Linked DNA regions of Oceanicoccus sp. KOV_DT_Chl. The main gene of each other region encodes a partner of the protein of the gene in region 2 in a complex. Links are inferred from orthologs where the notes say so. Each region holds a gene or a part of one and is shown on either strand. Other genes may lie near its edges.

Evidence for each region. The genes of interacting proteins can lie anywhere in the genome.
Region 1: the proteins of dnaX (region 2) and holA are in contact, whole or in part, in a cryo-EM structure (PDB 8GIZ), measured with the Escherichia coli proteins. The link is inferred for Oceanicoccus sp. KOV_DT_Chl from one-to-one orthologs.
Region 3: the proteins of dnaX (region 2) and UNITIG_RS16200 are in contact, whole or in part, in a cryo-EM structure (PDB 8GIZ), measured with the Escherichia coli proteins. The link is inferred for Oceanicoccus sp. KOV_DT_Chl from one-to-one orthologs.

What each region holds. Positions count from the first base shown.
Region 1 is NZ_FQLF01000002.1:511,878-514,643, reverse strand. Bases 10-2,750 are described here. They hold holA (DNA polymerase III subunit delta), read right to left. Parts: upstream 1,882-2,750; coding sequence 1,138-1,881; downstream 10-1,137. Other genes in these bases: leuS (leucine--tRNA ligase), read right to left, coding at 2,465-2,750; lptE (LPS assembly lipoprotein LptE), read right to left, coding at 1,885-2,433; UNITIG_RS25485 (hypothetical protein), read right to left, coding at 863-1,099; UNITIG_RS06030 (SDR family NAD(P)-dependent oxidoreductase), read left to right, coding at 64-813. Outside these bases: more of leuS, read right to left, coding at 2,751-2,766. UniProt on the Escherichia coli protein: Part of the beta sliding clamp loading complex, which hydrolyzes ATP to load the beta clamp onto primed DNA to form the DNA replication pre-initiation complex.
Region 2 is NZ_FQLF01000001.1:753,952-756,948, reverse strand. Bases 15-2,986 are described here. They hold dnaX (DNA polymerase III subunit gamma/tau), read right to left. Parts: upstream 2,412-2,986; coding sequence 618-2,411; downstream 15-617. Other genes in these bases: UNITIG_RS03475 (Bax inhibitor-1/YccA family protein), read left to right, coding at 2,838-2,986; UNITIG_RS03485 (YbaB/EbfC family nucleoid-associated protein), read right to left, coding at 267-584; recR (recombination mediator RecR), read right to left, coding at 15-205. In the rest of the region: more of recR, read right to left, coding at 1-14; more of UNITIG_RS03475, read left to right, coding at 2,987-2,997. UniProt on the Escherichia coli protein: Part of the beta sliding clamp loading complex, which hydrolyzes ATP to load the beta clamp onto primed DNA to form the DNA replication pre-initiation complex.
Region 3 is NZ_FQLF01000004.1:143,321-146,339, reverse strand. Bases 10-3,003 are described here. They hold UNITIG_RS16200 (DNA polymerase III subunit delta'), read right to left. Parts: upstream 2,008-3,003; coding sequence 1,012-2,007; downstream 10-1,011. Other genes in these bases: mltG (endolytic transglycosylase MltG), read right to left, coding at 2,680-3,003; tmk (dTMP kinase), read right to left, coding at 2,004-2,654; UNITIG_RS16205 (PilZ domain-containing protein), read right to left, coding at 559-918; UNITIG_RS16210 (TatD family hydrolase), read right to left, coding at 10-484. Outside these bases: more of UNITIG_RS16210, read right to left, coding at 1-9; more of mltG, read right to left, coding at 3,004-3,019. UniProt on the Escherichia coli protein: Part of the beta sliding clamp loading complex, which hydrolyzes ATP to load the beta clamp onto primed DNA to form the DNA replication pre-initiation complex.

The DNA of each region.
Region 1 (2,766 bases), on a different replicon or contig from region 2:
GTTGACCTGTATAGCGCTAGCGTTCAAGCTCTGCTCAATGCGAATAAAAATTGGGAGTAAACCATGCAACGTTTTAGCAATAAAGTCGCTTTAATTACCGGGGCCGCATCGGGCATAGGTCGTGCTGCCGCTGAACGCTTGGCCAGCGAAGGTGCCAGCGTATTGTGTACAGATTTAAATGCAGAAGCACTAACAGAAACGGTGGCAGCGATAACTGCCGCGGGAGGTAGTGCTGCTGCCCATGCTTTTGATATCAGTAATGAAGAGCAGGTTAATAACTGTGTGCAAGCGGCTATTGATATCTATGGCAAGTTGGATGTGATAGTGAATATGGCCGGTATATTAGGTTTTCATTCCACTCACCAATTGGATCTGGCGACCTGGCAAAAAATTATTGATGTAAATTTAACCGGTACGTTTTTACTGTGCAAAGCGGCCTTGCCACATCTGTTAGAAACCAAGGGCAATATTGTGAATGCGGCGTCTACTGCTTCGCTGGCAGGTTTGCCTTCTGGTGCCGCTTATTCAGCAACTAAGGGTGGCGTGCTGGCGATGACCCGTTCTATTGCGGTGGAATATGCCAAGCGTGGAGTCCGCGCTAACTGCATCTGTCCTGGTGATATTAAAACCAATATGACAGCAAATATCAGTATGCCGGATGATTATGATTACGACTTGCTGGGGCGGATTAGTTCGATTACCGGGCCCAAAGGGCCTGAAGTAGTGGCCGGGGTCATTGCGATGTTGGCATCGGAAGATGGCGCCCATATTACCGGCGAAGATATTCGTATGGATGGTGGGACCTTGTCCTGATAACGTTTGCCAGATTTTAAACGGGTGTTTTTGTAGTGTGGGTAGTGTATTAGTGTTGTAAAAGTAATTCTCTACCCGCCATTGCCATCACCAGCTGTTCTAATAAATCCCAGCTGTTGTCTTTACTCAAGCCTTTGATCGACCGGTCAATAGTGTTAGCGGTTTTAATCATGCGGGTTAGCTGTTTGACATTGAGCCGGCGCAGCGCGTTGCTGACCAATGGTTTACGTTTATCCCACACGCGTTGGCTTTGTAGCACACGGTCAATGCCATTACCTTGTTCGATTTGGGTGGCGCAATGATACAGCGTGCGTAGTTCTCTGGTTAATGCCCATAGCAGTACGGGGGTTCGGTGCCTTCAGCTTTTAACCCCTGCAAATTTTTCAAACAGCTACTGACATTACCTTCCAGCGCGCGATCGACTAAACCAAACACGTCATAGCGAGCATTATCCGCTACCGCCGCAGTAATCGTGTCGGCATCGATGGTATCGCCATCGGTGTAGAGCCTTAGTTTTTCTATTTCCTGAGCGGCGGCCAATAAATTACCTTCCACTCTCTCGGCCAGCATTTGGATGGCTTCGCTGCTGGCGTTCAAGCCCAACCTGCTCAAACGGTTGTTGATCCAGCGGGGTAATTGCGCCATTTCAATCGGCCAGCACTGCACTGAGGCACCGGCGGCCTCGATGTTTTTATACCACTTGGTACGGGTGCTAGCGCTTTCCAATTTATTGCAAATAATCAGCAGGACATTATCGGGCGAGGCATTTGCGGCGTACTCGGTAAGAGCCTTGCCTCCGGCATCCCCGGGCTTGCCGGTTGGCATGCGCAGTTCAATTAATTGCCGTTCGGCGAACAACGACATGGCTGCCGCGGAGGCTAATAGTTCGTTCCAGTCGAAGCCGGTTTCTACATGTAAAACTTCACGACTAAAACCCTGTCGGCGGCAGCTTAGGCGAATGTCATCACAGCATTCTTGTACTAGCAAGGTTTCATCGCCGCTGACGATATAGATGGGTAGCAGGGTTTTTGAGAGGTTTTGTTTAAGTTGATCCGGGCGGAGTCGCATTTTTTATTGCACCAATGAGGTGGTTGCAGCGGTGGGTTCAGCCATTGGAGGTTCAGTCGTATAATCAAATGAGCGTAATTGCCGGGCAATCTTTGCCCCCAGGTTTTTTAACATTTCACGCCGTAATATCGCTTCTTCCTGATAAGTGCTGACCACTTTGTTAGGGTCATTGGGCATAATACGTCGTTCAATGATAGTGCTAGGTCCAAGTACGCGCTGGCCTTTAGCGTTTAGTAATTCAAAGACGACTGTTTGTTCCAGCTGGTATTCGATAGCTCTGGCTCGCTCGCCAACCGCAGTGATGCGCTTGTCGCTAGCTGCTTTACTTATCGCTAGTTGGTAGTTTGCTTCTTCGGGGGCAGTGGTGATTGTTATACCGTTGGCCATGAGTTCATTGCGCAGCTCAATGGCAAGAGAGCCAGAATTCTGGAGGCCGGTGATGATGATGGGTTCAACCCCTGCAGGTAAATTTATATTGCCGCGTAAATGAAAGCCACAGGCACTGACCAGCAGGCTACTAATAAGGACAAATGCTTTCAGATAATGCGGCATGCTATTTCCAGTTCAGAGCGTGAATTAATAACTATTTAACGGCAATGGTAACTAGTTTGCCCACAATATATTTTTTCATTTTTATTTCTTTGCCGTCGGTAAATTTTTGCACGTTACTGTCGGCAAAGGCTAGTTCAAAAACAGTGGCTTCATCGGCATCGGCGGCTACTTCAATTTTGCCACGAACCTTGCCATTAATCTGCACTACCAGCTCAATACTATTTCGAACCAGTGCCGCCTCGTCGACGGTAGGCCAGTGTGTATCAATAACCGCGCCAGTATTACCCAGTGCGCGCCAGAGTTCATGGCAGAAATGTGGCGTGATAGGTGCAA
Region 2 (2,997 bases):
AGCGCAATTGCTCGGTTAAGGTGCGACAATTTTCACAACGGGTGACACCGGTCATCGATTGCTCTAATTTTTTCGCTAATTTAAAACCGCCCTCACGGTCTCGCTCTAATAAATGAAAGGCCATGCGCTGAGCAGATTTTGGGCCTACTCCGGGCAAACAGCGAAGCGCGTCAACTAACTGGTCTATTAAGGGGCTAAATGCCATAGGACTTCTGTTCTTTGGTTGATTTTATAAAACATAATTTGCTGACTATTATAAAAAAGACTTAACTAAAGGGCATTTTAAATCCTGATAAATCCATACCGCCCGCCAGCCCGGACATGGCATCGCGATTAGTGGCTTCAACTTTACGCACCGCATCATTAACCGCAGCGGCCAACAAGTCTTCCAGTACTTCTTTATCTTCCGTTAACAAGCTGTCATCAATACTGACACGACGAACATCATGACGGCCATTCATCACAATTTTAACAAGGCCGGCACCAGCCTCTCCCTGCACTTCTTTTCCTGCCAGGTCTTCCTGTGCCTGCTGCATTTTCTCTTGCATCTGCTGCGCTTGCTTCATTAAATCATTAATGTTCATACATACCTCTTGGCTCCACGCTTGAGTTCCGTTTTAAATCGGTTCTACCGACTGCTCATCTAACTCTGCACCAAATTGATTAATTAATACTTGTATATTGGGATCATTTTGTAAACTGACTAAAGCTTGCTGTCTACGCTCCGCTTTCAGCCGCTCCTTTAAAATTGAAGGTGTTTCTACTGCCACCACACCCACGGTGATAGTCAATTTAATCGGCGCATTCAATGTCACCGCTAAATGCGACTCTATGCGATTACTGTAGCTTTCATTGAAGAGTGTCGCGTTATTTTCATCCAATAAAAGATGCACATGATCGCCGTCAATTTTTTGCAACACACAGTGGGAGGCGATATTGCCAACTACGCCACCAAAACCTAATTGCTCGAAGGCATGACTCCAGTTCTCCGGGGTCAGGTTTTGTAGTGATATTGACTCGGGTAAATCGGACTTAGGCTGCTGAGCAATCGCGATTGCCGCTGGTACTTCAACAGCAACTTGCAACTCAGCTCTAGCAGGCTTAGCCGCTACAACAGTTTCTGTAACTGCCGCCACTGTGGCTATCGCCGGTGCGGGTGCAGCTGCGGGCACTACCGACTCAGGTTCAGCTTCTACAACAGCTGGAGTAATGGCCGCAGGCGGTAGCGGCGCTTCAGACTTTTTTGTAGGTTGCGGCGCCTCCGAAGACACCGGGGGCTGACTGAGATCACTGTTTTGAATGCTTACTTGTGGCAGCTCAGGAATACCCGCCGGCTTAAACGCCAGCATCCGTAGCAACACCATTTCAAATCCACTACGCGGATCCGGTGCCAGCGGTAAATCACGCCGGCCATTTATTCCCAATTGATAAAATAACTGTACATCTTCTGCCGCCAATCGCGCTGCTAACTGCATCACCTGCTCACGGTCACCAAAGCTGTTGTCCGTTGCATCCGGTACCGCTTGCGCAATCGCAACTCTATGCAACAAAGTCAACAACTCTTCCAGCGCCGAACCGTAATCCGGCGCATGTTCTGACAAGCGCGCCACGGCCGCAAGTATTTGCGCACCATCCAGTGACGCCAGCGCTTCGAGAATATCGTATACCGCTGTTTGGTCGATGCTGCCAAGCATATTGCGAACATCGGCCTCCTGCAATTTACCGGAACCAAAGGAGATAGCCTGATCAGCCAAGCTCATGGCATCACGCATACTGCCATCGGCAGCACGGCCTAATAGCCATAAAGCCGGGTCATCAAAACCAACCATTTCCTGTTCAAGCACATATTGCAAATGGCCGACAATGCGTTCGGGGCTCATATTTTTTAAATTAAACTGCAGACAACGGGACAAAATAGTCGCGGGTAATTTCTGGGGATCTGTAGTCGCCAGCAAAAACTTCACATGGGGCGGTGGTTCTTCCAGGGTTTTTAACAAGGCATTAAAACTGTGAGTCGAAAGCATATGAACTTCATCGATCAGGTACACCTTATAGCGCCCAACTGTTGGCGCGTATTGCACATTTTCCAACAACTCGCGAGTGTCTTCGACTTTGGTGCGGGAGGCCGCATCCACTTCAATCAAATCAATAAAGCGGCCTTCATTAATAGACGCACATGCCCCGCATTGGCCGCAGGGCTCAGAGCTGACACCGGCTTCGCAGTTTAAACACTTGGCCAAAATTCGAGCGATGGTGGTTTTGCCCACACCACGGGTGCCTGTGAATAGATACGCATGGTGCAGTCGATTATGATCCAGCGCGTTTATTAGCGCCTTCAACACATGCTCCTGCCCCACCATTTCACGAAAGGTTTTTGGCCGCCATTTGCGCGCCAGTACCTGATAACTCATGCACTTCACCGACTATTAATCCAGCCTCGAAGGATACACCAGCACAGCCGATACATAAACGTCTAGCTCAGAAGAATTGTTAGAAAGACAAAGACTTAGCGACGATAAATACCAGATTTACCCTAGCTAAAACCCGCAAAGCTACCTGCAGCAGTATAGTCAAATAACCCCTGTGGGAAATAGCGGGCTGACTTACTGTAAACCGCGATAAAACACCTGCCCACCCAACTGAATATTAAAACATTCAAACAACCTGACAATTCCTTAATATTGGTGAACTAAGAGGCACTGCCGCTGTCCCAGTGTTAACTTTAGTAAAAGCTGCAAAATCAATTACTTGCTACCGATGCTAGATCTTGCTTTTACTACTTAGTTAGCTATGATGGTGCCAACATAACATGCAGATTAACCCCTACGGAGAAAACTATGCGTGACAATCCAGTTTTTGCTAACAGCCAATCAGCTGATTCAGCATTAGCCACCAATAAAGTCCTTCGCAACACCTATATGATGCTATCGATGACATTGCTAGTCAGCGCTATCACCGCTGGACTTTCAATGGCAATGAATCTGGGCTTCGGTGCCG
Region 3 (3,019 bases), on a different replicon or contig from region 2:
CCCAACTTTCAGTAAAGCAATGCAAAACGCCTCCAACACTACTATCACCATATTCACGGATTAGTTGAATAGTGTCCTCACGAGCGTCCCGAGTATGCACTATCACTGGCTTGGCAAGCTCTGCAGACAACGCTAAATGCAACTTGAAACTTTCTTGCTGTAGCAGCGCTGATTCTTTTGAATAAAAATAGTCCAGTCCAGTCTCACCAATAGCGACGACTTTGGGCTGAGTCGCCAACGCTCGTAACTGGTTCCTATCCACCAAGTCATCTGCGACATCCATTGGATGTACTCCGACAGAGCAATGAACACCTTCAAATTGATTGGCGATATCTACTACGGTCTGTGCATTTTGCATATCAACACCAATGCAAAGCATCCTCTCAACACCACACTGCCTGGCAGCATCGACAGCTGCCTCAAGGCTATTACCGTAAGGCGATAAATCCAGGCGATCAAGATGACAATGGGAATCTACAAACATAAAAACTCTGATACTGGCATATTAAAACGACTACGGCCCGGTAAACCGGGCCGTATAATTGGTTAAAAACATCATTACATAGTATGAGTAGGTCGATCAGAATCCAGGGAGCCAGCCAAATAATTTTCAATTTTATTATTTGCGGTATCATCCTGACCATTAAACTGAACACCGATACCGGCGGCGCGATTTCCTTGAGCACCACGAGGAGTCACCCAAACCACCCGCCCTGCCACCGGAATTTTTTCAGGCTCATCCATTAAATTCAGCAGCATAAAGACTTCATCATTTACTTTATACGGTTTATTAGTGGGGATAAACAATCCACCATTAATTAAAAAAGGCATATAGGCAGCGTACAATACGGCCTTATCTTTTATCGTTAGCGAAAGAATGCCATTTCTTGCACCTTGCGGTGCGCTAGCTGTATTCATTCCAGAGATTGCCTCCCGAGGCTACTATTCATTAATCTATCCACACCTAAGAATAGACCTAGTTAGACAGATTCACCATACTCAAGCCGCTGTCTAACTGTGATTTTTTTCACAACATTCGAGCAACAAGCTTTCCAGTGCCAACAGTTTATTGGGGTTTGCACCCCGCTCCAAGCTAACTCGTAGATTAGTGACTTGATCGAGTAGAGCAAATAAGTTGCGCGCACTTATCAAGGGCATATGCTTGAACAACTCGGCGACACCTGCTGCAACCTCACCTTCCTCAGCGACATAGGGCCGGGCTAGTAAGCCAGAAAACTTGTTTGCCAGCCAATACAGAATATCGCGCAAATCATACTGTTGCCATTTTTCAGCTAACGCCAATGCTGACAAGCGCCCTGAAAGCAGCATACTGAAATCCGTCATTAATTGTTGGCGACGCTCTAAACCATCGTCACTTAACAACTCCAATGCAGTCATTGGCTGACCAGCAGCCTCCTCATAGAGCAGCTCTAACGATGTACTGGCCGGTGCCAATGTGGCCAGCCAATCTTTAACTATTGGCATAGACGGCAAAGGAAAGCCAACAACCTGACAGCGTGAACGTATCGTTGGCAACAATTGGCTTTGCGCATCGCTAATCAATACCAGTAACGTTTTCGCAGCAGGCTCTTCAAGACTTTTTAGCAACGCATTCGCAGCATTAATATTCATTGCCTCAGCCGGTGCCAATACGACAACTTTATAACCACTTTGCTGAGCGGTATGTCCAAGTGACTCTACCAAAGCCCTTACCTGATCAATTTTAATTTGCTTACCACGTTCCTCAGGTGCAATCCACTTCAAGTCCGGGTGTGAACCCGCTTGAATAAATCCACACTGGCGACATTCTCCGCAAGCGACATTTTGACGCGGAGACTCACACAATAGATATTGAGTAAACGCTTCAGCAAACCGCTGCTTACCTATCCCCTGAGGCCCTGCCAACAAAATGGCATGAGGCAAGGTATTTTGCTGATGCAGTTCAACTAAGTGCAGCCATTGTTGCTCTTGCCAAGGTAATCTGATGGCCGCAGCAGCTTCCGTCATGAGCTAGCCTTTAAGCCAGCAACTGCGGCTAACATTTCAGTAATAACTATAGCCAAATCTTGCTGCACTTCAGCCAGCGATTGAGCCGCATTGATAATCCTAAAGCGATCAGGGTTAGCCTTCGCCAGAGACAAGTAGGTCGCACGGACTTTATCAAAAAAATCCTGCTGCTCCCGTTCAAACCGATCGAGTTCGCCGCGTTTATGTGCCCGCCCCAAACCTACGTCAACCGGCGCATCCAGAAGCAAGGTATAATCTGGCCGCAATTCACCTTGCACCCACTGCTCCAGATCGGAGATTTTTGACAGCGAGATACCTCTTCCACCGCCCTGATAAGCATAGGTTGCATCGGTAAATCGATCACAAATAACCCACTCGCCCCTGGCCAAAGCAGGCTCAATGACCTGAGCGATATGCTGCGCCCTGGCAGCAAACATCAATAACAGCTCGGTATTTTCCGCCACAGCTTCCTCTCTCGGGCTTAATAACAATTTCCGGACATCTTCTGCCAACGGCGTGCCGCCAGGCTCACGCGTCAAACACAAAGCGATGCCCGCAGACGATAATTGCTCAGCCAAATACTGGATGTTAGTGGACTTACCTACGCCCTCCCCACCCTCTATGGTAATAAAGACACCACGCGTCACTGACAAAAAAACACTCTCCTCACACTCAACCTTGCCGCTTACTATCCGGCATAGATGAGTAATTTTTACTGCGTTGAAAAATTTGATATTTGCGCACCGCTTGTTGATGCTCCTCAAGCGTGCTCGAAAAATAATGGCTGCCGTCACCTTTAGCAACAAAATATAGGGCATCTCCTTTAGCGGGATGCAACGCCGCGTGTATCGCCTCTCTACCAGCAAGCGCAATCGGTGTAGGCGTTAAGCCATGGTAACGATAGGTATTATAAATATTAGTTTTATCTTTTAAATGACGCGAACGTAAATTGCCATCAAACCCGGCACCCAAACCATAAATTATCGTCGGATCTGTTTGTAATCGCATACCT